DNA from 3 places in the Paenibacillus sp. FSL W7-1287 genome. Region 3 is predicted to be linked to each of the others. Evidence: riboswitches for the same ligand, from Rfam matches in the RefSeq annotation. Region 3 holds a riboswitch; each other region holds the start of a gene.
The links. A riboswitch is a leader RNA that binds a small molecule or an ion and turns the genes downstream of it on or off. The one in region 3 is predicted to bind cyclic di-AMP.

Region 1 (10,633 bases), 2.0 Mb from region 3:
GGCTGCCTGCGTTGCAATGGCTAAGCCAAGGCCAATGAAGCCAATACCTATGACAACCTGATAGTTCAGAATACTCGATACATTTCGATAGGCTATGGCACCAATACTGCCGAGCACCATCGTAGCGCCCGCCATCCAGCCAAGCCATGTATGGGTAACTGCAGGATCATGGTAAAAGATTAAGCTGAATGTACGAACAAGGGCATATACACCAACCTTTGTAAGCAAAGCTGCAAACAATGCACGAATCGCAGCAGGCGGAGCGGCATATGAGCCTGGTAACCAAAAAAACAAGAAAAGGCCAGCTTTTAGCGAGAAAACAATCATCAGTAATATCGCAATGACGTTTAGCATGCCCCCTTGCCCCGCCTCAGCTACTCGCTGCGACAAATGGGCCATGTTTAGCGTACCGAGAGCACCATAGAGATAGGCCACCGCAGTTACGAATAGTGCTGACGATAAAATATTGACTAGCATATATTTGATTGACTCGCGCAGCTGACGCTTGCTTCCTCCAAGCACGATTAGCGCATAGGATGAAATGAGCATGACCTCAAAGCATACAAATAAATTAAATAAATCTCCAGTCAAAAATGAGCCGTATACGCCAGCAAGCAAAAATTGAAGCAAGGGATAAAAATACATACGTTCTCTTTCTTCACCAATACTACTAAATGAATAAAATATACAAGCAGCGCCTACTACTGAAGCTGTTAGTATGAGCAGCCCAGCAAACATATCTGCTACAAATACAATCCCGTATGGAGGGATCCAGCCTCCCATATACAGCGTTTGAATGCCATCGCTTTGAATCTGGCCAACGAGTATAACGGCAATAACAATATTAAGCAGTGCACTTATGCCGCTAATCGAGCGTTGGACAGCAACTTGTTTGCGGAGGAAAACCAATATAATCGCGCTCAATAACGGAAGCAGTAAAGGCAGTACAATCAAATTATTCATTCTCGTCTCCCCCTCTCAGCTTCTCCAAGTCGTCCGTTCCTAGTGTCTGATTAGCACGGTAAGCAAGTACAAGAAAGAAAGCCGTTACACCAAAATTAATAACGATCGAAGTTAAGATCAGTGCTTGAGGCAACGGATCGGTATAACTCATCGTATCCTCACTGATTAAAGGAGCGGAGCCCCTTTTCAATCCTGCCATGTTCATTATTAACAAATGAACACCATGTGTTAGCAGGGAGGTTCCAAGTATAATGCGTAGTACACTACGAGACAAAATAAGGTAGACAGCAACAGCAAAAAGCAAGCCTGTCGTGATCGCCATAACCAATTCCATCTTAACGCTCCCTCCCTACTGACAATATTATTGTCAAGGTTACACCTATGACAGACAGATACACACCAAGGTCAAAGATAACAGCCGTTGCAAGCTCCGTTTCTCCTAATATGGGCAGCTGGAAATGTCCAAATGAATGACTTAAGAAAGGAGCTTTGAATAAAAAGGAACCTGCTCCTGTAAGAACAGCAATGAGTAAACCGATCCCCGTCATTGTTCGGTAATTGACAGGCAGTACTCGCTTGACAGCATCCATACCGAAGGCAATAGCAAACAATATGATGGCTGCTGCAGTCAGCAATCCACCAATAAAGCCTCCGCCTGGCGCATTATGTCCAGCAAAGAACAAATTAATCGAAAACAGAACAATGATAAAAATAATGATCCGTGCAGCAGTCATCAGGATGACATCATTGCTGTTAAATGGACGCTTCCCGTCAAAACTTGCCAGTCTATTCGTATCCAGATTGGACGCTTGCTCCCTGCTATCCTCAGCTCGAAGCTTTACTAAGGCGTATATTCCTAACGAAGCAATACCTAATACAACCACTTCGAGCATCGTGTCGAAGCCTCTAAAATCTACGAGGATAACGTTAACCATATTTTTGCCCCCGGCTAGATGATAGCTCTCCTTGATAAAATAATCGGAGATGGATTTGATATCGTGACCACTGCTAACGCCAAGCGCAATGAACGTAACGACGATGCCTACAGCAGCAGCAATCAAGGCATTGGTCATCTTGAAACTTATTTTTACATTTTCCTTCTTCAGCTTAGGTAAATGCTTAAAGCACAACAAGAAGAGAACGACAGACACTGTTTCAACAATAAGCTGCGTTAATGCCAAATCTGGCGCTCGGAACAGTACGAACAGCAATGTCACCATATATCCAACAGCACCTGTTAGCAAAATCGATGCAATTCGATTTTGAGACAGAGGTACAGCTAACGCTGCCAAGCCAAGTGCTACAATTGCAGCAAGCTCATAGCCATCAATCGGTGCATGATCACTAAAGTCTAGCGTGTAAACCGGTAGAGCTAGCATCGTAGTACTAAGTGCAATCACGAAAAGCATAAAAATGTAGATCAAATATTGGCGAATCGATCCGTTCATATATAACGAAGTCAGTTTCTCGGAAGCATACTCACTACCTTCAAGAGTCTTGTCATATAGTCGGTTCAGGGTAAAGCGCGCTTTCTCGCCACTGCCTGAAAGAACCCAGCCTCGCTTTTTGTATAGGATGACCAGTAAAGCCCCAATCGCGATTAGCGCTGCTGTCATCCATACCTCTGTCGTCCATCCATGCCACATTCGAATATGGATATGAAAATGCTCTCCCGGTGTAAGTAAATGAGGATGTACAGAAGTCATCGCAGGCTCGATCAACCAAGTTGCAGGAAGAGCTGGAAATAGACCAATAGCAAGTGCAAGTGACGCTAGAACTGTCGGAGATACGAGTAAGCCAATGCTCGCTTCATGCGGCTTAATATGGTAACGCTCCTTGTCATATTTCCCACCAAATGTACGGACTAATAGAATGATGCTATACATGAAGGTGAATACACTTGCAATCCAAGCCAATACAGGAATCAAAACTCCCCAGCTTTCCAAGCTCCACATATTCAATTCTCTTATATTCAGCACGGAGGTAAAAAACATTTCCTTACTCAGAAATCCACCAAATGGCGGTAAGCCAGCCATGGAGAATGCACCGATAGACGCAATGGTAAACGTAACAGGCATTATGCGAATTAATCCGCCTAGTTTTCGTAAATCACGCGTTCCAGTCTCATGATCTACAATTCCAACTACCATAAATAAGGCACCCTTAAACACGGCATGGTTGAATAAATGGAATAATCCCGCTGTTGTGGCCTGAGCAAAGAATAAAGCAAGCGCAGTATTGGTTTGCAAGCCTGCTGCAGAGCCAAGTCCCAGCAAGCACATAATTAATCCCAACTGACTAATCGTCGAGTAAGCGAGTAGTGCCTTTAAGTCAGTTTGTCTTATCGCCTTCATCGATCCGTATATTAGCGTTATTAGACCACCGATCGAAACAATCCAGAACCATTGGGCCTGCATAGCAAATATCGGACTGCATCGAGCAACAAGGTACAAGCCTGCTTTCACCATCGTAGCTGAATGCAAATAAGCACTTACTGGAGTAGGAGCTTCCATAGCATCTGGCAGCCATATATGGAAAGGAAACTGCGCTGACTTGGTGAAGGCTCCAAGCAGCACTAGTATCAGTGCTGGTACGATGAGCGAGTGCCCTGTAATGCTATCTACCTGAGATATAATCTCACGGATACTAAATGTTCCCGTCATGACATAAAGCAGAATAAATCCTGCAAACATCGCCAGGCCACCAAACACAGTAATTAGCATGGATTTTAATGCTCCATACTGCGATCTTTCTCGCTCATACCAGTACGCGATTAGTAAAAAGGACGCGATACTGGTTATCTCCCAGAAAGCATATAGAACAAGTAAATTATCAGAAAGAACAACACCAAGCATTGCCCCCATGAACAGGAGAAGATATGCATAGAAACGCTGCTGGTCTTTTTTCTCTTCATCAAGATAATAAATCGAGTACAGAACAACAAGTAAGCCGATACCGCTGATTAAAAGCGCAAACAATAAAGATAAGCCATCCAAATAAAATGTAATCGTAATGTCAAGACTCGAAATCCACGACGCTGCATGGATGATTGGAGCTTCCTGAACTTGCGGAATATGCGACAAAAAAAATACAAAAAGCAGTATTGGAACCGGCAAGGCCAGCCACCCTCTATGCATACTTTCAAGAAACTTGCGACTGACTAGCAGCACCGCAGAGAATAAAAAAGGTATGAAAACAGCAATATGTAGTAAAAACAATCAAGTTCCTCCTTCTTTCATTCTATTTTTCATCATTCCCATTTCGATGCAAACAAATCGCTAGATCATGGAGAACATAAAAAAAACGCAAAAAGAGCCCGCTGTGTGCAGGCTCCTCCAGGGTCTTACTCATATGATATTGTAAGTGCAGTATATTCGCGAAATAAAAACGACCAACATATGTTAAAATTTAATTTAACGTATTCTCAGTCATTTGTAAAGCAAAATTCAAGTTTCTACTTGAAGCAGTTTGGCAACGATTATGTATAGTTACCTTCGGATCTGGTCACACTGTTGATAAAAACGTACGGAGGAGATCTTTTGCCAAGCCGTCAAATTATCACCTGTTCTATTATATTTCTCGCCATACTAATCTCAGGTTTTTGGCTCAATAATGCTAGCCATGAACAAACAAATTCGCATTTACTTTTTGCAAAATGGATAAATGACGTTAATGTATCAGAAGGTCAAAGTATAAACTCATCCGCATCTTATTACCCTAGAGAATATGTTCGTATTTTGCCCAGAAACGACGATTTCACGGAATTCAGCCCTACTCTACCATAGCAACATATAACACAAATTCCCCTAAAGTAGGTTATGCTCAACAATATTTCGGAAGATCTCTTTACTTTTGGCTTATAATATTTTAGTATGAGTTACGATAAATCAATATATCACTGCTTAATCCTCCTTTAGGGAGGAGCGGGGGAACCATAGAAGCATGAACTGCTTCAGGGGTGAATTCTTTCTGAATCCAGAAAGAACGGGTACTCTCAGACCCGAATCCGACAGCTAACCTCGTCAGCGTAATGAGAGAGCCTTCATGCATTTTTGGGTTTGTTATGACACATCCAAAAGCTTGGTAGCGGACTTCTCTGCTTCCAAGCTTTTTTGATTGCCCAGTACAAACAAAACAATGAATATCCAACAAAGGAGTATAGCAATGACGAGCGGTGAAAAAATTATGGTATGCGTTAGTCACGTTGCAAATGGTGAGCAACTAATCCACCGTGGAGGTGAATTGTCGAAATTACTTCAATGTCCCTTATATGTACTAAGTGTTAGTTATGGCGAAGATAATCAAGCAAAGTCAAATAATGATTTAATTTGGAAAAGCAAAAGTGATGAATGGGGAGCAAAGCTACTGGTCCAATCCAACGAAAACAAAAAAACATGTGAAGTTATAGCTGAAACTGCCAAGCGATATAACATTACACAATTGATTATCGGTCAATCCCCGCAAACTCGTTGGCAGGAAATTATGAACGGTTCTATCGTGAATGAATTGCTATATCGACTTAACGAGGTCGACATACATATCGTTTCACTTCATCGTTCCTATCAATTGGAACAGAAAGGGAATCGTCAGGCTTTATAGATTTTCGTATTTCACAAAATTGGAATATAATATACAATAGTGCAATTGCCTTAGTTCGAGCTTCTATCGGGCTAAGGCAACTGCATTTTGTGCAGTACGAACTGCTGTTTTATACGTATGGCTTCTAGTCTGCTCTTCTAATAAACAATCGAATGATCATTATGAGTAAGGCAATATGAACCATAAATCCAATGATAAAATTGTAGATTGCAGCGAACGTTTCACCTTTAGACCCCTCTAAAAATATTTTTGCGGGCCAAAAAGTCGGAATCCATACCGCTACCCATTGCCACACATCTGGAACAAAGAAAATAACGATGGGTCCAGCGATAAATACAATTGCACCTATTTTGTATAAGGCTAATCCCTCAACTTTATTTGCAGAGAAAGCTGCCACTAGCATTGCAAAGCATGGTGCTTCGATGACCAATAAGACGAGCATCAGTAAATATTCGATGTGAAACTCAGTGAGTCCAGAATATACTAAAAACATTACTGACCATATAGCGCTTATCACGATAGGTAATATCAATCTGTATACTAAGTAACCTTTTCTCATAAGTGGGGTTACTGCAAAATAGGAGATTATATTCTCATCTCGTTCATCCAACATTAATAATCCAGTCATAATCCCTAACAGCATTGGTATGGTGACAATAAACAAAGCTGTAGTAAAGTCTCTATATGGATTTAGATCAAAGGAGTAACTTGTCTCTAACCAATGAGCTGTCATTGGAAATCCAAAACGAGTGAGTATGATTAAGATCAAAGGACCTAAAAATCCAACGATTAATACGGGGTCAGTTCCTGCGTGTCGGATATCGTTCATTAATAGCACTTGGTACTTTTTCATAATCCATCTCTCCCCTCTCCTATTTTCCCCAGCACATATTTCTTATAAGAGTAGCTAGCCCAGACATAGATCCCATAATTCCATATGAGCAGAATAAAAAGAGAATATCCAATTTGTACAGTTGTCAAATCAGAGATGGCGGATTCCAATAGAAGTAACGTCCCTTCCGTTGGAAGAAGAAGGTAAAGCTTAGTATTCCAGATGTCAAAAAAACCGAGCAATGGAAGTGCTAAAGGTAATGCATAGACTTGAGACATCATGATAAAGCCGTTAATCGTATGGTAACGAACGACAACACTGATTGATAATAACGTCATTAAACTCGAAGTTAACACAACGCCAACTGAAAACAGTACAGGTGACTTCGGAATTCCGATTGAAGTTAGATGAATCACCCAAGCTGCTATTAAAGATAAACATGATAAAGAAGCTACTTTCGCAAACAAATAATCTCGAGTTCGCATAGGTGTAACAAAAAGAGGGTCATGTATTCCTTGATCTCGCTCAAGAAGTAAAATTCCTCCAGCTAAAATCAACCCCAATGCACTTGGATCACTAAAGGTTAATAATATAACACTCTTGTGCAGATACGCTTCCGGAATATAGTTCAGTAGGAGCCAATAACAAGCACATACAAAGGCATATGCAAAATAAAAGCCATGACGCCACTGGAATCTGAAATCAAAAGCAAAAGCAGTAATGAATCTCATATTAGCCTTCTCCCTGTCACTTCAATAAAGATCTGCTCAAGTGAAGCCTCTTGAGAATGAATCGTCTCTATGGAGTACTCTTTGATCAGATTTAGAAATGTATGATTTTCTCCTATTCCTTGCTGGGGAAATGCTGCACTCATTAATTCCCCCTCATTCCGATATTCGACAACAATTCTTTGTTTACCCTTACGAAGTTTAAGCTCCCGAGGGGAGTCAATTAGCTTAATTTGTCCATCTACGATAAAAGCGACACGATCGCATAATTCCTCAGCTGCTTGCATGTTATGCGTTGTGATTAATACCGTTTTACCTTCTTTCCTTTTTTCTAGAATTAACTCCTTCATCCGCTGGGCATTGACGGGATCCAAACCTGAGGTTGGTTCATCAAGGAAGAGGATATCTGGGTTATTTAAGAGTGCACGGCAAAAATTCAATCGCATTTTCATTCCTTTGGACAATTGAGAAACCTTCATATTTGTTGCCTGATCTAAGCCGACCTGCTCAAGTAACGTTTTTGGGTTTTCAGTACGACCAGCATAGAGTGAACCAAAGAATTTTAAGTTCTCTAACACAGAAAACTTGGAATAAAAGTTTGGAAACTCAAACGCTACTCCTATTCGTTCATAGTAGTTAGGGCCGATATCTTTAATCTCTTTATCCATCACTTTGACACTGCCTTGATATCCCTTCAGTATACCGATCAATATTTTTTGCGTTGTACTTTTCCCTGCTCCTGATGGGCCCAAAAACCCGAAAACTTCCCCCTTTTGAATATTAAAACTCATACCATGAATCGTCGGCTCTAGTCTTCCCGGATAAGTAAAGTTAAGGTTCTGTACATCAATCATTAATATCCCCCCGTTTTAAAGACAAAAAGAGCCCGCTGTGTGCAGGCTCCTCCAGTTAAACCAATGTTCAGTTTTATAGTTTCAACTTATCACGTCTGGTTGATTTTTACAATATTTTTTTGTTGCTCATTTCAAGCTCTTTCTATATTATTTCATCGCTTAATTAATTCATAGTTGTTTATCTGTTAATCATTCATCTGAAATTACTGATTCGGCGATTTCAACTAGTATATCCGCTGTAACTTGATTTTCTATACGAGTGTCTATCGCAAGCCAATATTGCCAACCATTTTTCTCAAAGACTAGAATGTTAAATCCTCCATTAAACATAGATCCTCCCCCATACAATATTCTTTTAGTAGTAAAGTAAATTGCATGGCTACCGTCACTTAGTTTATATAATTTCTTATTTCTTTTAAACTTTGTGATATTTATTCTCTGTTCAATTGGTCTTATATCGATCATATAATGGTACTCCCCGTGTGCTTCGTGGAGATATTCGATATTAAGTTCGTCATTATGGTTATTCTTATCCTTTATACATCTTCCTAAGTGATGAGTAAATTGTACCGGTGGTAATTTAATTGGCAAGTGAAGTTCTCGTTGATTATGTATTTCACATTCCTTTAATGCTTCTTCAACTGATTTAAATCCGATTTCGAGATAAGGCTTTTCAAATGGAGGAATATCAGTTTGTGTGTTATCTGTTGCATGCACATAGATATTGGCGGTGAAAAAACTGAATATGAGTAAATAGACAAGGTAAGCTCGCTTCATGTACCAGTAACACACCTTCTTATAGACGTAGTATGTAAAGATGAGTTATATTGTTACCAAAAAAGATAAAATCAACCAACGACGAAAATGTTCATATTTCCAATTTGACTCGCTGAGAGCTTTAGTGTTCAACATCCTTCAGATTCAAAGTGTTATTGTTGATTAGAATCGTATGATCATTCTCCCATTGAATATTAACAACTTCCGCTCTCTTCTCGTAATAAATTCTCTTCTTAAACCAAAGTGGTCCGTTTAACTCTCCTAATATTCCAAAGCTACCCCTTGCACCTGCGTCCGTATAGTAAAAATCCACCGTAAATTGACCGTCAGGAGAACGTACTGTCTTTATCCATTCTTTCTCACCAGTAAACATACCTGTGAAGAACATCATTATGCATAGACATAAGATTAACAATATAGAAAAAATGGTCGATAGCAGGCTTCTTAGCTTCGCTCTCCAGCTGGATCCATCCATAATGCCGATGATCCCCATAATTAATGCTACAATGGTCAGCAATAATATTACAGCGTGTGGCGGAGTGATTAGCAAGGTGTTATGAATATTCGAATATAGAGAATATGCCGTTATTATGTACAAGCATATGATGAAATAAAAAGCATATCTATTGTGAAATTGGACTGTTTTACTGTTCATAACTCACCTCAAATATTGGAAGTGACTAGGCACTTGAAGTTGTTTTCTTCTGCATTGTTGACTCAACAACATGAACGACAGGGAATGCGACAATTAATAGGAGCGTGAGATAAGTGGAATTTTCAAAAATATCTCGAAACCTTTGCTGAGACCAGCCTTTTTCACCAATAATCGAGTAAGCCACTTGATTAGCAATAGCAATTCCATCGTTTACCTCTGGAATTAAGTTCTGAGTGTAGTTTTGAGCAAGACATACAACAGCTACTATAGATAATGCAATGGCTAGGGCGAAGGCTTTAGAATATGGGCTAGAAACTCCAGCTTTTCTCATCGTAAATATAGAGATTACAATAAAAATGAAACTGATTAGCATATATAACATCTACATCCCTCCACATTCTTATTACGATTGACTCAGTTTATATGACGAAATCAAGCTCAAGATTGTTGCTAATATTTGGATGAAGCAACTTAGAAACTAGTCCTCTCCATTACCAACCTCTAAAATAGAAAAACGCACTAGTAATAGTGCGTTTAAGAAGTCTGTGAAGAAAAATAAACTTAAGCTATCGTTGCTTTATTGTTCCATCGTTCCCATTAACGTAATGTATTTTCGGCAGCGTCCACCGTGTGCTTTAGCAGGGTGGCAATGGTTACTGGACCAACCCCAGCAGGAACTGGAGTAATGGCATAAGCATTCTTCAGACATGCATTATAATCTACGTCTCCGATATTACCTTCGTTGTAACCAGCATCAAGTACAATCGCACCCGGCTTTATCCAATCCCCTTGTATGAAATTAGGTTTTCCTACAGCCGCAACTACGATATCCCCGAGTCGAACGATATCTTCTAGATTAACTGTTTTGGAGTGGCATGTCGTAACGGTAGCATTTTGATTTAACAGCATTGCCGATACTGGCTTTCCAAGAATAGGGCTTCGGCCAATCACTACTGCATGCTTCCCTTCAACCTGTAAGTTGTAATAGTCAAGAATAGCCATAATAGCAGCTGGTGTACAAGATGGAAAATTGGCGATCCCAAAAGCATTTAGTGCATAGCCGAGAGTAGTTACTCCATCTACATCCTTCTCGATGCTTATCGCATCAAATGCTGCTCGCTCGTCGATATGATGTGGGACCGGATGCTGCAACAATATTCCATGTACGTCGGGATCATCATTTAGCTTATGAATTTGTGATATTAATTCTTCTGTCGTAATACTT
Region 2 (10,633 bases), 2.9 Mb from region 3:
TCGGAATATTATCGTAGCCATAGATACGAGCAATTTCTTCAATTACATCAACATCTAACGTAATGTCACCGCGGCGAGTTGGAACCTCTACTACATACTGTTCATTTTCATTGGTTTCAAAATCAAACCCTAGTCGATTCATAATCGCTTTTACTTCGAGTCCAGAAAGTGAAGTACCTAACACTCGATTAATTTTTTCCAACGATACGCTAATGTGGCGCGGCTTGATTTCCTTCACTACTTGTTCAACAATGCCCTCTAGCACTAATCCTTCACCAAGCTCTGAAATAAGCGCTGCAGCTCGATTTAGTGCAGGAATAACACGACCTGGATCCACTTCTTTTTCAAAACGAAGACTAGATTCTGAGCGTAGACCAAGCTCACGAGATGTTTTTCTTACCGTTCCGCCCGCAAAGCAAGCAGATTCCAAAATAATATTGACGGTTGAAGACGTAACCTCTGTACTAGCACCGCCCATAACTCCTGCAAGTGCTATTGGAGCTTTCTCATCTGCGATAACAAGCATATGCTCTTCAAGCTTGCGCTCTTGATCGTCAAGAGTAACTAGAACCTCACCACGTGCAGCAGAACGCACGACAATTCGGCCACCAGGAATTTTATCGGCATCAAACGCATGAAGCGGCTGACCATATTCAAGCATGACATAATTCGTCACATCGACAATGTTATTAATTGGACGTATACCAGCTGCAATCAAGCTGTTTTGCAGCCAAAGCGGTGAAGGCGCAACGTTGACACCTTTAATGTAGCGTGCTGAATAATGGCTGCACAGCTCTTTATTATCGATCGTTACGTTCACATATTCGCTGGCTTGCTCCGTCGTATCAGCAATTTGAACCTGTGGAAGCTTTACTTCACGACCAGTTAATGCTGACGTTTCGTAGGCTACACCAAGCATGCTTAGCGCATCAGAACGGTTAGGTGTAAGATCAAGCTCCAACACTTCATCATCAAGTCCGAGCACTTGTTCAATCGGCGTACCTAATTCAAGTGTGGAAGGTAATACAAGTATTCCTTCCTGCTGCTCTTTAGACAATAGCTTGTCGTTCATCCCAAGCTCCTTAGCAGAGCAAATCATTCCTTGTGATTCTACTCCGCGAAGCTTCGCACGCTTAATTTTGAAGTCTCCAGGCAGCTTTGCGCCAATAACAGCTACAGGCACATGCTGACCAGCGTCAACATTAGGGGCGCCACATACGATTTGCAAGTCTTCACCAGTACCAACATCAACCTTACATACATTCAGCTTATCTGCGTCTGGATGCTTCTGCTTTTCCTTCACATAACCGACAACAACACCGGAAACGCCTTTATTTCTGCTTTCTACGATATCGATCTCGATACCGCCTCTTGTCATTTTTTCTGCAAGCTCACTTGCTGTAATTCCGCTAAGATCAACATATTGCTCAAGCCATTTATATGAAACCTTCATTAGTTACATCTTCCCTTCTTTTCACTTTGGTATGTTAAGCTCTCATCACATCCGGGCGAATTGAGAGAGGAATCGCGTATCATTTGTATAGAAATGACGAATATCGTCAATGCCGTATTTCAACAGCGCGATACGCTCGATTCCCATACCGAAAGCAAAGCCTGATACCTCTTCAGGATCATAGCCACCCATTTCAAGCACTCGTGGATGCACCATACCGCAGCCCAAAATCTCTAGCCAGCCTGTGTGCTTACACATACGACAGCCATTTCCGCCACATTGCGCACAGGTCACATCAACCTCAGCGCTTGGCTCTGTAAATGGGAAGAAGCTCGGGCGAAGACGAATCTGTGTATGCTCACCGAACATTTGCTGTGCAAATTGCAGCAGCGTTCCCTTCAAATCACTCATTCGTACGTTTTTGCCGACAACTAAGCCTTCAACTTGGTTGAACTGGAAGGAATGCGTTGCATCATCATCGTCTCGGCGATAAACCTTACCCGGGCAAATGATACGGATCGGAGTTTCACCGCGATGTGCTTGCATTGCTCGGACCTGTACAGGGGATGTTTGTGTTCTCATCAAAATTTCCTCTGTAATATAGAACGTATCCTGCATATCACGTGCGGGGTGATTCTTCGGTAAATTCAACGCTTCAAAATTGTAATAGTCCGTTTCGACCTCTGGACCTTCAGCAACGGAGTAGCCTAATCCAATGAAGATATCCTCAATTTCTTGTGCTACCTTGTTGAGTGGATGTACAGCTCCTGTAGGCAACTGACGTCCTTGCAATGTCACATCGATCGTTTCTTCACGAAGACGACGGTCTGTTTCAGCTTGTTGGATGGCCTGTTGCTTTTTCTCAATCACTTCTTCGATCGCTGCGCGCACATCATTAGCGACTTGACCGATAATTGGACGCTCTTCTGCACTTAGGCTACCCATACCACGCAGCACCTCAGTGAGTGCACCTTTTTTACCTAAGTATCTTACGCGCAATTCTTGAAGCGAGCTTGCTAGATCAATGTTTTCCAGCGCGGCAAGCGCCTCGTTTCGTAGTGCTTCTAATTTTTCTTTCATGCGAATCCCTCCAATTTGCTATACCAATATATAAAAAAAGGCTCTTCCTCCCCGAAGGGACGGAAGAACCGTGGTACCACCCTAATTTAGATAGCTAATGCTATCACTTAGATCTCTGTATCGTAGAGTTACGTGCAGCTCTACAGCCTCTGTCAAACAGAAGGTTCAAGTGCATGCTCCAGAGTGAATTTCCGCAGGCAGTGACTATCGATCAGCTTTCAATCTATGGCTGTTCGTCCCTGTATAGTTTGTTTGCGTACTTATCTCCATCAACGCTTTTTATTATAACCCCGTGATCAGTGGGGGCTTTTTGAACAACTCTTTAAATAATATGTTCAAATAGCCTACTTTCAGCACCGAGAAGATTGGATAAAGCTAAGGGATGAGGAGCGCAGCGTACGTTGTTGGTACGTGAGCACCGGAAGACCTGGCTGAATTCAATATTCGATGTCGATTAACCTTACAGTGCTACCTTCGTGATCAAAGGGGGCTTTTGAACAACTCCTATACATTATAAGCAAAAGTACAGGTTAGCGCAACTACGCCATGCCCTAATTCTCAAAGGAAAAACTAAATTGCCGCTCCTGTCCACTTGCAAATACGATGTCTACAGTCGCATGCCATAACGTTGGGTATGGCAGCTTCAACTCTTTAAGAGAGAACTGCTGCTCGATAAACCCAGGAAACTCAATATTGTCTTCAATCGGAATAGACTGCAATATATATGCGCGAGCAGATGTTTTTGGCTTATCATCTGCATATAATGATAGCTGTACGTTCGCTACTTTGCCTTCTTCCTTCAAGGTCCATAGACTTAAACTAAACGTATTGGGTCCTGGCGCATTTGGTGAAAGCTTCACCGTATAATGGAGCTCATCTCCCATTTGATGTCTATTCAATGCATTCTCTGCACTAGGCAGCGGACTAATCGTGCTCATTAGTGCAGCAAGTGCAATAACGACGAGAAGTGTCATATATTCGATCTTCAATAGTCGTGACTTTCTATCGGCCTGATGCTTTCGTATGTAGGTATTAGCAGTGTAGCCAAGCCATATCGCAATCAATATAGCAATGATTTTTACTAGCAATAGCTGCCCCCAGCTTGTATACAATAGATAGCTTATACTCGGAAGAATAAGAGCTGTTAACGCAATACCGCTCACACTAGCGATTGCTATCGTCAGCCAAAGCAGCTTTGTAAAGCGCTCTAGAAATGTCCTTACTTGCTCCGTTCCATCCTTCCAATTGACTAGAAAATAGATCACGCCACCGACCCAAATCGAGATCGTAGCGAGATGAATAAAATCAAACAATATAATTAAGCTATCGGACGAAGCATGACCGTTCATACTTTCCGCAAGCAATAGCAGCACAATAATGATCAGCCTTGCAGCCTGTAGCTTTTGAACGAATAAGCCGATCGCACTTAGTAGCAGTAAAGCAAGCCAGGTACGTCCAGTCGAACCTTCAATAAGGAGCGGTGCAATCTGCTCCACACCCCCAAAGGATTGTGCCCATTGAACAACCTGAGCGAATATAGCTAATATGACTGCAAGCAGCAAGCTTCTGTTAACCGTTTGGATGATACTCTCTCGCCATTGAATTCGCGTTTCTGCTATAGCATTACGGACAAAGCTATCCACCATAATCAAACCACTTAGTGAAATTAACAACCCATAGACGATTAGTTTGGTTATGTACACGAAGATTTCCAATTTGACACTCCCTTTAATATTTTGTTCATGACTCCAAGTTGACTTTATGTAAAACCCTTAATAATGATCGCTACATAGACATATCCATGAAATATTGTATGATAATGCTAGAGCTGCACTTCATTTCCGCCTCGTGGTGCAGAAGCGTATCTTTCTCTCATAGTCGTACATCCTAAATGAAAGATGCGACAAATGATTAAAGGAGCTGAAAACGTTGGGCAGACAAACGAGCGCTATTGTTGAGCAATCTTTACGAATGTTAATGGAAAACAGTTCTATCTTACCACAACTAGCAGATAAAAAAAGAGAGCAGGCCTTTCAATCACTGGGAGCGATATTATCGACTCCAAATAAAACACATAAGGCTTTCCTTCGTATCACGCTAGACAGCGGGGTAGTTGTTCGAATACCAGCTTATCGCATCCAGCATAACGATGCGTTAGGACCATACAAAGGCGGCATTCGGTTTCACGAATCGGTAAATGAGGATGAAGTTACGAATTTAGCTGCGTTAATGACACTAAAAAACGCATTGCATGATGTTCCTTTTGGTGGCGGGAAAGGCGGAGTATGTATAAACCCAAGACAATACTCTGAACGTGAGCTGTATATGATCTGCAAAAAATATGTACAGTACTTTACTGACATACTTGGACCAGATAAGGATATTCCAGCACCCGATATGGGTACTAGCGAGCGCGAGATGGATTGGATGGCTGCCGAATACAAGAGCATTCATCCTGGCCAGCCATATCTCGGCAGCTTCACCGGCAAGAGCATTGCATTCGGTGGCTCGCTTGGAAGAAAAGAGGCTACCGGCAAGGGCGTTTATTTCGTATTTAAGTATATGCTGCAGCAGTATGTAAACAGTCACCTATCTGTACTTGATGCATACAATAATCCATATGTTACTACAGTAAAACGTTTTATTAATCGTCCACTTTCGATAGCGATTCAAGGCTTTGGTAATGTTGGCTCCGTCGTAGCCTCTGAGGCTTTCAAGGATAATGATGGAATGCATAAAGTCGTTGCAGTAAGCGATCGCAATGTCACGCTATATAGTGAGCAAGGACTGCCTATTGATAAGCTGCTAAGCTTCAGCAGATTGCATCAAGGCGAACTGCCTATGAACGAGCAGCAGCTGCAAGAGGCTGATGTGCAGGCAACTATACTTGATCGTGAGGCAGTTTTATATCATGACGTTGATGTGTTGTTTTTAGCGGCGCTTGAAGAGCAGATTCATCAACATAATGTTGCTAAAGTGAAAGCAAGTATTATTGTCGAAGGAGCAAACGCCCCTATCACGGGAGAGGCAGACGAGGCACTTGCCAAGCGGCATGCCATCGTAATACCTGACATACTGGCAAACGCTGGCGGAGTTATTGTTTCATACTTTGAGTGGCTACAGGGAAGAGATACAAAGTTTTTCAGTGAAGAGCAGGTTTATGAGATGCTATTCGATAAAATGAGTACGACGCTTAATCAGGTGCTCCCGCTTTACTTCCAACAGCCCCAACAGCTGCGCCAATGCTGCTATAACCATGCAGTTATGAGATTATCAAACATATTGTACCGCCAAGGAAAACTATACTAACAATAAAAAGAAGGATAGTTCGTTACCGAACTATCCTTCTCCTTCCAAACAATTTACTTACTTGCTGGCCATTTCAGGTGTCGTCAGCTGATCGTAAAAATCAACATATTTATCCTTTTTATCCGAATTGCGCAATGCCATTGCAGATCGTGGATGCTCATCCAGCACACCAGTAACCATGTACGGAATGATGTAGCCCCATTCCACTTCCTCACGCATTGGAATCATATATTTCTCAATCATATCAAGTACTGGACGAACATTGTACTTTGTATTCTGCAATTCTGTAACAAGCAACTCTGTATTACAGTTGCCCGCAGCACGCCCCATACCATATACGGAAGCATCCAGCAGCTCTACTCCTTTGCCTGCTGCAATCAGCGTATTAGCAAAAGCTAACTGAAGGTTGTTATGCGCATGGACACCAAGACGTTTATTAGGCAGATGCTCTTGGAATTTATCAACGAGATAACTCATATCCGAAGGCTTTAGGCTTCCGTAGGAATCAACAACATATACAACATCTACAACACTTTCATTAATTAGCTTGAACGCTTCAACTAACTGGTTCTCCAGTACGTTAGATAGTGCCATAATGTTAATTGTCGTTTCATAGCCGCGGTCGTGGAAGATTTGAACAAGTTCAAGAGCCTTGTCCACATCCTGTATGTAACAGGCAACACGAATGAGATCCAGCATGCTTTCACTGCGAGGCAAGATATCATTCTCATCCACTCTACCAATATCGACAAGTGCAGACAGCTTCGTATGTCCTTTGTTAGGGATGACCTTACGTAGAAAATCATCATCTAAAAAGCGCCAAGGACCTGCAGAATCTGCTCCCTTCAGAAGCTTAGGAGAGTTTTTATAGCCGATTTCCATATAGTCCACACCAGCTTCATTCAAGCTATTATACAAATGCTGAACGAATTCAACACTGAAATCCCAATTATTTACAAGGCCACCATCACGGATCGTACAATCAACAATCTTACAATGTGTCGTTTTTGACTGCATATCTGATACTCCTTCTACTCTGAACGTCAGTTCTGTTTTTCTTACCATCATACTTGATATTGTAACATAACGCAAAATAAAAAAAATTGTGCACAAGTATAATATTGATTCGTAAATCTTATTAGAAGAACGGTTTCATTTACAAACCGGATAAAAACCCTTAAAATAAACATATATTCGCTTAATTTTTCACTAGAAAAAGCGGGGGAACCAAACGCCTTAAGGGGTGAATCCGGACTACCTATAATTACCTGTACGAAAAAGTCTGTAGAAAAGACTTTTTTCAGCAGATTAATAGGTGAACGGTAGGGCCTACTCTCTTGCCCGAACCCGACAGCTAACCTCGTCAGCGTGAAAGGAGAGATGTGCAATGTCTATTTGTCCATCGAATGATTTTCAAAATGTTCAACCTGAAGCCGCTGTGCTTCACATTCAACGGATCGAAGTTTTTGTTATCCCTGCTCTTGCAGTCGATGCCAATGGCTATCGTGTGTGCTTGAGAATTTCAAGCAATCGAGGATATGGCTGGAGTGAAATTTTTATCGATGATTCAGATATCAGCTTTCATCTCCAGGATTGGGAACATCAACTTACCCCATTTGTCGGTCCTTCCACCATTTCTAACCTTACTGAGCTAATTTCCAATACATTGAAGCAATATGAAACGTATGATCAGCGGGCTATTTATTTGTTCACCAACGCTTTACATCAATTAAACTTTTTACCTGATGGTTCCCATCAGGCTCAAGTCGATGAAGAATTAATCCTTCGGAGCCGTGCAGTTTCCTATCTTTCGTTGTACTAAACAAAATCCCCTTACCAATAAGCTAATCGTTGATTACAACGAAGCTTATGGAAGGGGATTTTACTTATTGTTTGTTATTATCTATTATGCAAATGTAAATTATTTATTTAAAGCAACGAGCCAGCCGAATGGATCTTCTACTTTGCCCTTTTGGATACCTGTAATGGTGTCGTAAATTTTCGCTGAAAGCTCTCCAGTTTTACCTTCGTTAATTACATACTTCTCATTATGATAGCTTAGTTCACCAATTGGTGAGATAACGGCAGCTGTCCCTGTGCCGAAAGCTTCCTCTAGTTTGCCGTTATGATGCGCTTCAATGAGCTCATCAATAGAAATGCGGCGCTCCTCTACAGGCACATCCCAATGTTTAAGCAGCGTAATCACTGAGTTACGAGTAATACCATCAAGGATGCTTCCGTTAAGCATCGGAGTAACGACTTTACCGTCTATTTTGAAAAAGACGTTCATGCTTCCAACTTCCTCGATGTATTTACGATGAACACCATCTAGCCATAATACTTGGGAATAGCCGCGGTCCTTCGCTTCTTCCTGTGCATTCAAACCTGCCGCATAGTTACCAGCAGTTTTCGCTTCACCTACACCACCTGCAACGGCGCGTACAAAGTGAGATTCAACATGGATTTTAACGGGATTAACCCCTTCTGCGTAATATGCACCAACTGGTGACATAATGATCATAAACAGATAGCTTAACGAAGGATTAACGCCTAATGCTGGCTCCGTCGCAATAATAAACGGACGAATATACAAGCTTGTGCCTTCAGCTGCTGGAACCCAGTCGCGATCTACATTTAGAAGCTCCATAAGACCGTTATAAGCAAGATCCTCATCAAGATGCGGAATACTTAGACGAGCATTAGATTTATTCAAACGCTCAAAGTTTTTTCTAGGACGAAACAGCTTTATGCCGTCTTCTGTGCGGTAAGCTTTCATTCCTTCAAATACCGTCTGACCGTAATGGAAAACTTTCGCTGCTGGGTCTAAAGAAATGTTCTGATAAGGAATTACTCGACCTGAATGCCATCCTTGACCCTCAGTATATTCAAGGATAAACATATGATCTGTATAGTAGTGGCCGAAACCAAGATTATTTTCGTCCGGTTTTTGCTTTAGCTGAGTCGCTTGTTCAATTATAATTTCTTGTGGCATAGTTGGTAACTCTCCTTACAATTAATATTGTTAATTGAATGATACCATGGATTGACGTATATTTATAATATCTATAAGATTACTTTGCCATACCTTTTAGGTATGGCATTTTAGAAGGGAAGCGTTCACATGGATATGCGACAGCTTAGATACTTTTTGACGATTGCTCGCGAGGGTCAAATCACACGAGCAGCTAAGCTGCTAAATATGGAGCAGCCCCCATTAAGCCGTCAGCTTAAGCAGATGGAGGACGAATTAGGGGTGAAGCTTTTCGATCGACACGGTAAAGGCTTGCAGCTGACCGATGCCGGTTTACACCTAAAAAAGCGTGCAGAGTCCCTTTACTCTCAGTTTAATGAAACCATTGAAGAAATGAAAGAGCTTGAGCAAGGTGTCCGCGGTGTTTTGTCCATTGGAGCAGTATTTTCCTGCAGCTCGCTATTACCTCGACCGATTGAGCAATATCGTAAAAAGTATCCTCAAGTCAGCTACAAAATATTAGAGGGAGATCATTACTATCTCGGTGAGCAGCTTGAAAAGCATGCGATAGATCTTGTGTTTGCCAGACTTCCCTTTGAAGCGCTGACTGATCCTAAACAGCTTGCGATTATGCCTCTCCCTTCTGACCCATTTGTCGTGATTGTACCGACAAGCTGGAAGCAATTTGAACATAAGACGAGCTTTCAGCTTGAGGAGCTCGCTCACTACCCTTTATTAACGCTCAAAACAGACCAAACGACACATATGCATGAGCAGGTTATCGCTGCTTGCCATCGTTATGGCATTGAGCCAAACATTATATGCGAATGCTCCTCTGTTGCTATCTCGATTGCATTGATAGCAGATGGACTTGGTATAGCTATGCTGCCCCGCTCCGTCATGAGCTCATTTATAGATCCACGTGTCAAGATCATTCCGTTATCACTCGATACGCTTCAGTCGGATGTCGGAATAGTTTGGCTAAAAGATCATTATGTACCAAAGCGGTCGCAGTATTTTCTTGATACGGTGAAAGAGGTTTATGGCATTGAATAAAATTAATCAATCCACCGTTTTTCGTTACATGATGCGAATGATCTACTCCTCCTGCACATAAAATGAGTTGATAAATGATGAGATGGGAGGAGTAATGTGTGATTAGTGCAGCTCCGAAGTTACTACAGACTGAATTTCAAGTGTATGTCGTTTCGATTCACTCCATTAAGCGTTATATTATGCTTGATCTCGTCGGAGGCCTTGCTTTTTTCCTAATGGGGAGGATCTTGCTCAATAGTGATCTGCTATGCATTGCCTGCAATATCATTGCCTCGCAAATGCTTCATTATATTGTTGGCGCTGCGTAATTAGTGAGGTTTCAATTGCTGTTGTCAGCGCTACGTAATTAGTGAGGTTTCAGCGCTACGTAATTAGTGAGGTTTCAATTGCTGTTGTCCTCTGATTTCTAAGAAGGGTATTTATTGTAGAAATCAGAGGACAAAGGCAACCGCTTCGCTTTTACACTCTCACTATTTACTCCGCTGGGGCACTTCTTGGGCGTCGCTTCGTTGCTAAACCTCACCTTTTACTCCGCTGGAGCGGTTGTGTGCGTTGCTTCGTCGTTAACCCCACTAGTTACTTCGCTAGGGAGTTCTATAATCAAGAAAAAGAAGCAAGCATCGGGCTGATGTGATGTTTCCCTATCGTCAGACAGAATCTGTTTGTCTAGGGAAGCTTATCATGCTCTGAATGCTTGCTTCTTTTCATTTATCTAACAGCCACTATTCAACGTTAGAAATTGAAATAGCGTTTCGCGTTATAGT
Region 3 (10,633 bases):
TGCACAACTTGAAGTATCTTTCCACGTGCTAAAAGATCAAATGCCACTTGATCCACAGTGGGGAGTCAAGAAAAACAGTGACGGGAAAAACACGTTCTGGTTTGGCTATAAAGGTCATTTGGCTGTAGGTACACGGAGTCAATATATTCTCGGAGCGATGCTCTCTTCTGGAAGTTTGAATGATGGTAAAGCCGCCATACCTCTCCTAAAAGGGCTTGTTTCACAGCATCCACAATTCAAATTCACCTATGCAACGATGGACGCAGGTTATGATTATGAAGCGATATACCGACAGGTTCGTAAAATGAAGGCACACGCCGTGATTGCCTATAACCGTAGGCGAGAGCCAGAACTTGTTGGATTTGACGAACACTTTGCGCCAACTTGTGTCAGAGAGCATTCGTATCGTTACGACAGTTATGATTCAAAGTATGAAACGCTGAAATATGTTCGTCCAAAAGAATGCGATCATTGCCCATTAGCGAAGGATACACTTTGTCAAAAGGTATACAAAATGAAGATCTCAACGGATATAAGAAAATATACGGCACCAGCTCGTGGTTCGAAGCTATGGAAGGAAATCTCTAAGAAGCGATCTGCCGTAGAACGAGTAAATGCTTACTTAAAAGAATTCTTCCAATTGAACAATATACGACATCGAACCGGTCAAAAAGCGAAGTTTCATTTTAACTTGGTTGCATTGGTTTACAATTGTACAAAACTTGTATGTGATCGATTAAATCGTCATTTGAATGAACAAGCAGCATAATTTTCAAAAATGGATATGCACAAATTGGGCTAATCTGCGAATCTGTAACTATACATTATGAAATTGATTCAAATATAAAAAAGTGCTCCGTCCATCCACAGTTTGGAGACGAAGCACAATTATTTTGTTACACGTTGAATCGGAAGTGCATGACATCGCCATCCTGCACGACATACTCTTTACCTTCAAGACGCAACTGACCGCGCTCGCGAACAGTAGCCATAGAACCCGCTGCGGCAAGATCCTCGAAAGAGACAACCTCCGCTCGTATAAAACCACGTTCAAAATCGGTGTGAATAACTCCTGCTGCCTGCGGGGCCTTCATTCCTTTACGAATCGTCCAAGCGCGCACTTCCTGCACACCCGCTGTAAAGTACGTATATAAACCAAGTAGCTTATATGCAGCTCGAATCAAACGATTCAGGCCTGATTCCTCAAGTCCGAGCTCCTCAAGAAACATTTCCTTATCCTCGCCATCAAGCTCAGCGATCTCGGATTCAACCTTCGCGCTAATCGGAACAACTTCCGCGCCTTCGTTAGCAGCGAATTCGCGAACGATCTTCACATACTCATTATCCTCAGGATTAGCTACATCATCTTCACTAACATTCGCTGCGTAAAGCACAGGCTTTAATGTAAGCAGATGTAATTCCTTTATAAGGGTAAGCTCATCTTCTGATAGCTCTATGCTGCGTGCTGGCTTGTCATTGTACAATGCCTCTTTAACCTTCTCCAGCACCTCAACCTCTTGTGCAACTTTTTTGTCGCCGCCCTTCATGTTTTTACGTGAGCGCTCGATGCGACGATCCACAGAGTCGATATCAGCTAGAATCAGCTCAAGATTAATTGTCTGAATGTCACTAAGCGGATCTACCTTACCGGATACATGCGTAATATTTTCATCCTGGAAGCAACGAACGACATGAACAATCGCATCCACCTCGCGGATATGTGCTAGGAACTTATTGCCTAGACCTTCACCTTTACTCGCACCCGCTACAAGTCCAGCAATATCAACGAACTCAAACGCTGTCGGCACAGTATTGTTAGGCTTTACTAATTCCACTAATTTATCCAAGCGTGTATCAGGTACTTCAACAACGCCTACGTTTGGATCAATAGTACAGAATGGATAGTTTGCAGATTCCGCACCTGCTTGCGTAATAGCATTAAATAAGGTTGATTTACCCACGTTTGGCAAACCAACAACCCCACATGAAAGACCCATAATTTCAACTCCTAAAACTTTTCATGATAACTTCTTGATATACTTTTTGTTCATGAAAAGTACTACGTAAGCTTCTGCTTAACTTTTCATGATAACTTCTTGAGCATCACTAAATTCCCGTTTAGAACATAACTTTCGTCATTATACCTTAGGTTAGGCGACAAAGAAAGACCATAACCAGATTCGTTACGATGTTCAAAAGTTAGACGTAGATTATGAATTTATAAGTATAATGGCACCGTTTCATGATCGATATGCATAATTAAAGCTGCCCCTGCAGTGAAACACTGTAAGGACAGCTCATTATAAAAACTACAATATTAAACGTTGGCGATTTTCGTTTTTAGTGCATCCTTGCTTTGAAGACCTACCATTTTATCAACGGGTTGACCGTCTTTGAACAAAATAAGCGTTGGAATACTCATTACTCCAAATTGTGCTGCAAGCTCTGGCTGCTCATCAACGTTGATTTTACCGATAGTTGCTTGACCCTCTAGCTCAGTAGCAAGCTCTTCAACGATAGGAAGCTGCATTTTACAAGGTCCGCACCATGGAGCCCAAAAATCTACAAGAGAAACACCGTTCTCGATAGATTGATTAAAGTTATCTTTTGTTAATACGATTGCCATTACAATCATCCTCTCTGATCACTAATGTAATATGATTAAGGGCTTAACCCTACACACCGACAGGTGTTTAACATTCATGGATTTGCTTCAGTACATCACTAATTGTAATATGGCTGAAATGCTCCTCCAGTTTTTTCTCAGCAGTACAGAAGATACCATACATGACAGTATTCATATTCGAACCTACCATACAATCGGTTTCTGGATTTCCAGAGCACCAGCTCGGTATTAAAGAGCCTTGTGCCATAACACGATACACATCAGCTAATGTCACCGTATCTGGATCAATGGTAAGACGATACCCGCCACCAGAGCCCTCCCTAGTATTAACGAAGCCACTGCGTCGCATACCACTCATTACTTTCCGAATTCGCGCTGAGTGAGTACCTACGTTTTCAGCAATCATTTCGCTACTGGCCATCCTATCCGGTAGGTTAGCCAAATAAACTAAACTATGCACTGCAATTGTAAATTCACTATTCACTTCAGTGGGCCTCCCTGCTTTATACTGTAATAATAAACGTTACAGTTATAGTTGTCAATATCGCCCCACTCCTGCCTATTAAGATTCAACAGTTGATAATCAAATATACATCGTTAACCATACAAAACGATCTCCTGCATCTGAGTGCAAGAGATCGTTTTTGGCTTAATTTATGGTCGTAGTTACGCACTAATAAAACAAATTAATGAGTAAGCTGCTTCACTAATTGAAGGAATACATCCATTTCCCCATCTGTTCCAATACTAACACGTAAAAAGTTATCAATACGCGGAGAAGCAAAGTAACGTACAAGCACACCTTGCTCGCGCAGCTGCTCAAATAGCTGCTTTGCTGCAAACGAAGGATGCGAAATGAACAAGAAGTTCGCTTTAGACGGCGTTACAATGAAACCGAGAGATTCTAGCGTCTCAGCAACTCGTTCACGCGTCGCAACGACCTTCGCTGTCATTTCTCTAAAATACGCTTGATCCTCTATCGCGGCAACAGCACCGGCTAGTGCAACGCGATCGATGGTATATGAATTGAATGAGTTCTTCGTACGATTAAGACCTTCGATTAGCTCCTCAGAGCCAAACGCATATCCTACTCGCAGGCCCGCAAGCGAACGTGACTTAGACAATGTCTGAATGACGAGTAAATTGGAATAGGAGTTAACAAGCGTGACAGCCGACTCCGCACCAAAATCAACATAAGCCTCATCAATAATAACAACTTGGTCTGCATTATTCTTCAATAGTTGTTCGACATCCTCTAGCAATAGTGGCATCGCTGTAGGGGCGTTCGGATTAGGAATAATGATACCGCCATGGTCGCCAGTATATTGCTCTACATTGATGTTAAACTGCTCATCTAGTGGTATAAGCTTAGGCGTAATGCCATAAAACTTCGAATAAACCTTATAAAAGCTATACGTCACATCAGGAAATAGCACTGGCTTGCCTGGGTCAAAGAATGACGCAAAAGCAAATGCTAGTATTTCATCTGAGCCGTTTCCTACAAATACTTGCTTTGGTGATAGACCAGCATGCTGAGCAAGCGTTTGGACAAGCACGTCACAATTAGGATCAGGATACAATCTCAAATCCTCATTTATCGCATCTGTCATCGCTACAATGGCAAGCGGTGAAGGAGGATATGGGTTTTCGTTTGTATTCAGCTTTATATATTTTTTATCCTTAGGCTGCTCGCCAGGCACATACGGCTCTAGCGAGGCAGTAAGGGGACTCCAATATTTACTCACGCTTGCTTCACTCCTCAATCATTTCATGCTTCATTAAATATCCCCGCCTAGATGAAGATACATCTTATCGTTCACCTTAAGCCTTCTTTGGATCAAATGAGCTTTTTAGAGAGACAACTCGGTTAAACACAAGTTGATTGTCTTCGCCTCTAGCAGGATCCACACAGAAATAGCCATGGCGGAAAAATTGGAACTTGTCGCCTGTTTGAGCATCCTTCATGTTAGGCTCAATATATCCGTTAACGATGCGCATAGAGTTAGGGTTAATCCGCTCAAGAAACGGTACATCCTTCAATTCCGGCGCATCTTCAATTAGTGGTTCGAACAAACGCAGCTGTGCTGGAACTGCCATCGATGCTTCTACCCAATGAATCGTGCCCTTTACTTTACGACCTGTAAACCCACTGCCAGACTTCGTCTCAGGGTCATAGGTGCAGCGTAGCTCGATAATTTCGCCTTGCTCATTTTTTACAACTTCATTGCACACGATGAAGTAAGCATGCTTAAGACGAACCTCGTTGCCAGGGAACAAACGGAAGTATTTGCTCGGCGGATTTTCCATAAAGTCCTCGCGTTCAATATAAATCTCACGAGAAAACGGAATTTGACGGATGCCCATCTCTGGATTTTCAGCATTAATTTCTGCATCCAGCCATTCCACTTGACCCTCTGGATAGTTTGTAATTACGACTTTAATCGGATCTAGTACAGCCATCGTACGCGGAGCCTTCAGCTTTAGATCCTCGCGAATGAAATATTCCAGGTAGCTTTCCTCAATCGTACTGTTCGCTTTCGCTACGCCAATCTCACGACAGAAGTTGCGGATCGCTTCCGCTGTATAGCCTTTGCGACGCATCCCACTGATCGTCGGCATACGAGGATCATCCCAGCCCTCTACAACACCCTCATCGACGAGAGATTTCAGATATCGCTTACTCATAATCGTATTTGTAATGTTAAGACGAGCGAACTCATACTGACGCGGCTGAGCGTCCATCTCACACTCTGCAACAACCCAGTCATATAACGGTCTGTGATCCTCAAACTCAAGTGTACAGATCGAATGTGTAATGCCTTCAATTGCATCACTTAGCGGATGAGCAAAGTCATACATCGGATAAATGCACCATGCATCGCCTGTGCGGTGATGATGAGCGTGAGCGATACGGTACAAGACAGGATCGCGCATCGTTATATTAGATGAAGCCATATCAATTTTTGCACGAAGCACACGTTCTCCGTCCTTAAATTCTCCCGCTCTCATGCGTGCAAACAGATCAAGATTCTCCTCCACGGAGCGATCACGATAAGGACTGTTTTGCCCAGGCTCCGTTAACGTCCCTCTCGTCGTACGCATCTCCTCAGCAGATAAGTCACATACATAGGCCTTGCCCTTCTTAATAAGTAGCACCGCGCGGTTGTATAACTCTTCAAAATAATCAGAGGCATAGTACAGATTGTCCCAATCAAATCCAAGCCACTGAACATCTTCTTTAATCGAGTTTACATATTCAGTATCCTCTTTTACTGGGTTCGTATCGTCAAAGCGAAGATTTGTTTTCCCTTTAAACTCATCTGCCAGTTCAAAGTTAAGGCAGATAGATTTCGCATGACCAATGTGTAGATATCCATTAGGCTCTGGTGGAAAACGAGTGATGACCTCATTTACTCTTCCTTCCTGCAAATCATCTATTACTATATGTTTTATAAAATTAGAAGCAACTGATTTCGTTTCGTTACTGTTTTCCATCTATACCAACCTTTCACGTAAGCGAGTATTTATCCCTCTATGATACACAACTTTTCATGAAAATACACCCATTTTACACACCAAATCATCCGTTTCATCAACCTGTTTTAGCGTTTTTGACGGATACGTATCTTATTTCTCTATCCTATCAATTCTGAGAGAAATATGAAAACGATTAGAATCTTCTCACATTTTACACAGAATTAGATTTTCAGTTTATTATATTGCTTGTAACATCTGACAAGTAACAAGTAAGCCTATTGCCAAATTCTTATGAGAAATCATGAGAAACGGGGGATCCATTTGGGGTGAATTGAACTGCGTTGCGAGTGCTCGTGACGGTAGATTCATAGGGAACCTTCAACCGAACCCGTCAGCTAACCTCGTCGGCACATCTGGAAGGAGACTTAAATTGTGAAAAAGCTTAGCATAATGGTATTAGCGATCACCTTACTGTTAGCGTTCTCAGCAGGAAGCGTTTCTGCTAGCTCGTCTTCAATGCTTACCAATATTGAGGATGTAAAAGGAACAAAGTACAAGTACGGCGGTAATACTACTAGCGGGTTTGATTGTTCTGGATTTGTTCGTTATATTTTCGAAAAGATGGATGTTGAGCTACCTCGCCGTTCTGCAGATCAAGCATCTGAAGGAACAAAAGTTGCTAAAGACAACTTGAAATCTGGCGATCTTGTATTCTTTGATACAAGCGGCTCTAACAACGGAGGTATTACGCACGTAGGAATCTACATAGGCGATGGTAAATTCGCTCACGCTTCTACAAGCAAAGGCGTTACTATTGACTCTCTAGACTCTTCTTACTACAAGCCGCGTTATGTAACGGCTAGACGTGTACTATCCGATGAACAGTACGAAAATTACGTAGAAGCAAGTAAATAAGTGACAAAGAGATAGGATGGCTCTACTAGAGCACTCGTATCTCTTTTTTATTTTCCGATCTTAGGATAGCTGTATTATAAATGTATGCACAACCTGTACAAATATGACTGCCTGTACCTATTCACTCGCAAGTAAAAAGGAACGATGCTTTGTCTTGTCTGTTCAATCCTATAAGCTTATTTTAAGCTTAGTCCTGATCATTGATTGAACACCCTTATAGACGATAAGCATCGTTCCTTTGTTGCATGATGACTAATATTTATTTATGAGTAGCTGGTAAAGCTTCCTGTAAATTACGATTGCCACCGTAAACCATCATGACGATCATGAACGTTAGCATAATAGCAACTAACGCCGCAACAATGGAGATCGTAGTTGCCGCATTATATTGGTCCATAGACCATCCCGTCAGCTTAGGGAACAATGCGCCCCCTACGCCTCCACACGCGACAAGCAAGCTCGTTGTGCGATCTGTCATGCCCTGTAGACATGCATTCACATACACAAGACCAATGCCAAATACTCCTGCAAACCCTAAACCACTTAATGCAATCATCACAAATTGTGCCCATGCCTGTTCAATGAACACCATACCTATAAAGGCAATGACAGCAACGGCCATCGACACGATTAAGTATTTGATATAGCCGTAACGGTCAGCCAACACGCCGCAGAACACACGACCAACTACCATAAATACCCAGAACAAGCTAAGCATGCTTGCAGCGCTTGACTCAGAGAGTCCGCTTCGCTCAATCATAATCGATGGTAGATAGTTCGATACACTCATCTCGACGCCAACATACAGGAAGAAGAACATCATAGCCAGAATGAGAAACGGCAACGCTCGCTGCTGATACTTCGGTTTATGCAGCACTGCGGCACGCTCCTGCTTAGAAGGCTGTGAAATTTTATCATCGAGGTCTTTACCGAATGAAAGACAAAGCCAAAGCAACAAGGTTATGCCGCTTATTGCTGTTAAGATCGGGAATGACCATTCCCATATATGATATCGAATAAGTACAGCCGCTGTTAGCGGAATAAATAGTGCACCTAATCCAAAAAATGTTTCAATTTTACTCATCGCTGTCGCGGTTTGATCCTTGAACAAGTCGATGATCAATGCCCCGATTACTGATTCAATCATACCGAAGCCAAATCCAGCAAAAGGCGCAATGATTAGCATCCATTCCCACGCTGGAAGCAGACTATATATCCCTTCTGCCAGTGTTAAAGCGCTAAAAGCAATGACGATGGTAATTCTTTTCCCTAGTCTTGTCGATAGAGAAGGTCCTAATAATACCCCCACTAAAAAGCCTAAAAACTGATTCATAATCCATTGGCCGCCATCGGCATATGAGATCTCATAATGCGTGACGATCTGCTCTAGAATCGATCCACCGATAATATGAGCAATTCCGATAACAAGATATGAAAGGCAGCCAAGCCACAATATTTTTTTCACGTCTAAACTCCTTTAAATCAGGCATGCAGGTATGCTCCGCATGCCCCTGTTGTTAGATTAACCGAACGGTGTGATACACTTGATCATTCGTTTTCACTACGATGTGATGCAGCTTAGAGTTATATATCACTTGCCCGCTTCCGACCTCAATCTCCGGATGCTCGCCAAGTCCATAGAATACATCATCTGCTAGAGCCTCAAGCACCTCATGCTTTTCTTCCCCCTGCAGCTCGTTCCATGCTTCTACATCCATCTCAAAAAACAGATAGCAATCCTCAATATTACTTATTGCATCTGTTAGCTCTTGTAAAATATCACGATATTCACGCGCGTGGCGCACACCCATAAGTGATCCTCCTGTTTTATGTATTTCTGTCTATTATGACATAAGCAGCATAAATTGTCCTCGATATATGCTCACCGTTTCGAGCAAGCATGAACGAAAATTGCGCTACTGTTCACAGTATTTCCTTAATTTCCTCACTACAAATCTAAATCTTCTAAATATCGTTACCATTTACTCTAATGTCAGAATGCCTATTTGACGATAATAGAAATAGTAGTTCTTTGTCGAAAATGGATTAATAGAGGTGTATAATGAAGAATTCAACAATTATTGGTCTAATTTTAGGTTTTGCAGCTGTAATTATCGGTATGGTACTGAAAGGTGCAAGCTTAAGCGCCTTCCTTAATCCAGCAGCATTCATGATTATTATCGTAGGTACGATTGCCGCCGTTACCATTGCCTTCCCACTAGGAGAGCTAAAAAAGGTTGGCACACTATTCAAGCTTCTATTCACAGAGCGTCCGCTTGTGAAACGCGAAGATCTGATAAAGCAGTTTGTTGAATGGGCTGGAATTACGCGTCGTGAAGGTTTGCTTGCACTCGAAGCGAGAGTCGATGATATCGAGGATCCGTTCCTTAAAAATGGTATGCGTATGATTATTGATGGAAATGATCAGGATCTTGTACGAGATGTACTGCTAGAGGATATTTCCGCTACAGAAGAGCGCCACAAAGCCGGTGCTTTAATCTTTACGCAAGCAGGTACATATGCGCCAACACTCGGGGTTCTAGGCGCTGTTATCGGTCTGATCGCTGCTCTTGCCGATATGAGCGACATGGAGTCACTGGCACACGCAATTTCAGCTGCTTTTATGGCAACGCTGCTAGGTATTTTTACAGGTTATGTTTTATGGCATCCGATGGCCAACAAATTAAAACGCCTATCTAAAGCAGAAATTCAAATTCGTCTGATGATGCTAGAAGGATTGCTTTCTATTCAATCTGGTGTATCTACCATTGCGATTGAACAAAAGCTATCTGTATTCTTAACACCAACTGAACGTCAAGCAATGAAAGCGAAGGAGGAAGGAGACGTTGAGCAAAAAGCGTAGACATGAGGACCACGAAGAGCATATCGATGAATCATGGCTAGTCCCCTATGCCGACATCCTGACATTGCTGCTTGCCCTGTTCATCGTTTTATATTCAATGAGCCAAGTAGATGCAAAAAAGTTTCAAGATCTATCCCAAGCATTCAGTGTTGCGTTCAGTAATGGACAAGGGGTATTGGATATGCCTTCTATTATAGAGCGCGGCCCAGATGCCGATGCAGAGAACGGCGGGAATGAGAATTCCGACTTAGAAGGAATGACTGATGAAGAACCATTATCGGAGCAAGAGATCGAACAGCTTCTTGAGCAAAGCGAACATGATCTAAATACACTCAAGCAAGAAATTGATGAGTATATTGCCGATAACGGTCTCACAAGCAGCCTTGAGACATCACTGAATATGTCACAGCTACTCATTACGATTCGCGACAATGCCCTATTCGATTCAGCGGAAGCTTCAGTTAAGGAAGACGGTCGCGAGTTGGCTGTCAGCATTGCTAAAATGCTTGAAAACTATCCTGACTTTAACGTCGTAATCGCTGGCCATACAGACAACGCACCGATTCGAAACGCAACCTATCGATCTAACTGGGATCTAAGCGTTATGCGTGCTGTACGGTTTCTAGATATTATATTGCTGAACACAAACCTAGATCCAAAGCGATTCAGTCCTGTTGGGTACGGGGAGTATCATCCGGTTGAAACGAACGATACGAGTGAAGGCCGTGCTAAAAATAGACGTGTAGAAATCT

Region 1: another riboswitch for cyclic di-AMP. It lies ahead of NSQ99_RS10795 (hypothetical protein); the one in region 3 lies ahead of NSQ99_RS01875 (C40 family peptidase).
Region 2: another riboswitch for cyclic di-AMP. It lies ahead of NSQ99_RS14765 (hypothetical protein); the one in region 3 lies ahead of NSQ99_RS01875 (C40 family peptidase).

Annotation. Positions count from the first base shown of each region.
Region 1 covers NZ_JBBORD010000001.1:2,358,978-2,369,610, reverse strand. The annotation lists gene NSQ99_RS10810 (Na+/H+ antiporter subunit D) at 1-963, opposite strand, end outside; gene NSQ99_RS10805 (Na(+)/H(+) antiporter subunit C) at 956-1,297, opposite strand; gene NSQ99_RS10800 (Na+/H+ antiporter subunit A) at 1,299-4,181, opposite strand; cyclic di-AMP (ydaO/yuaA leader) riboswitch at 4,853-5,005, shown strand; gene NSQ99_RS10795 (hypothetical protein) at 5,128-5,562, shown strand; gene NSQ99_RS10790 (hypothetical protein) at 5,687-6,415, opposite strand; gene NSQ99_RS10785 (fluoroquinolone export ABC transporter permease subunit) at 6,412-7,125, opposite strand; gene NSQ99_RS10780 (ABC transporter ATP-binding protein) at 7,122-7,976, opposite strand; gene NSQ99_RS10775 (hypothetical protein) at 8,166-8,753, opposite strand; gene NSQ99_RS10770 (DUF5412 family protein) at 8,875-9,408, opposite strand; gene NSQ99_RS10765 (hypothetical protein) at 9,434-9,790, opposite strand; gene NSQ99_RS10760 (bifunctional 5,10-methylenetetrahydrofolate dehydrogenase/5,10-methenyltetrahydrofolate cyclohydrolase) at 10,006-10,633, opposite strand, start outside.
Region 2 covers NZ_JBBORD010000001.1:3,244,779-3,255,411, forward strand. The annotation lists gene pheT (phenylalanine--tRNA ligase subunit beta) at 1-1,453, opposite strand, end outside; gene pheS (phenylalanine--tRNA ligase subunit alpha) at 1,499-2,533, opposite strand; gene NSQ99_RS14750 (copper resistance D family protein) at 3,085-4,236, opposite strand; gene NSQ99_RS14755 (Glu/Leu/Phe/Val family dehydrogenase) at 4,463-5,842, shown strand; gene NSQ99_RS14760 (aldolase catalytic domain-containing protein) at 5,900-6,859, opposite strand; cyclic di-AMP (ydaO/yuaA leader) riboswitch at 7,028-7,226, shown strand; gene NSQ99_RS14765 (hypothetical protein) at 7,230-7,664, shown strand; gene NSQ99_RS14770 (branched-chain amino acid aminotransferase) at 7,764-8,834, opposite strand; gene NSQ99_RS14775 (LysR family transcriptional regulator) at 8,964-9,869, shown strand; gene NSQ99_RS14780 (hypothetical protein) at 9,968-10,177, shown strand; gene uxaC (glucuronate isomerase) at 10,602-10,633, opposite strand, start outside.
Region 3 covers NZ_JBBORD010000001.1:393,208-403,840, forward strand. The annotation lists gene NSQ99_RS01845 (IS1182 family transposase) at 1-769, shown strand, start outside; gene ychF (redox-regulated ATPase YchF) at 897-1,997, opposite strand; gene trxA (thioredoxin) at 2,318-2,626, opposite strand; gene NSQ99_RS01860 (RrF2 family transcriptional regulator) at 2,694-3,110, opposite strand; gene hisC (histidinol-phosphate transaminase) at 3,313-4,371, opposite strand; gene NSQ99_RS01870 (glutamine--tRNA ligase/YqeY domain fusion protein) at 4,448-6,121, opposite strand; cyclic di-AMP (ydaO/yuaA leader) riboswitch at 6,373-6,528, shown strand; gene NSQ99_RS01875 (C40 family peptidase) at 6,536-7,018, shown strand; gene NSQ99_RS01880 (MFS transporter) at 7,278-8,483, opposite strand; gene NSQ99_RS01885 (hypothetical protein) at 8,536-8,829, opposite strand; gene motA (flagellar motor stator protein MotA) at 9,081-9,881, shown strand; gene motB (flagellar motor protein MotB) at 9,865-10,633, shown strand, end outside.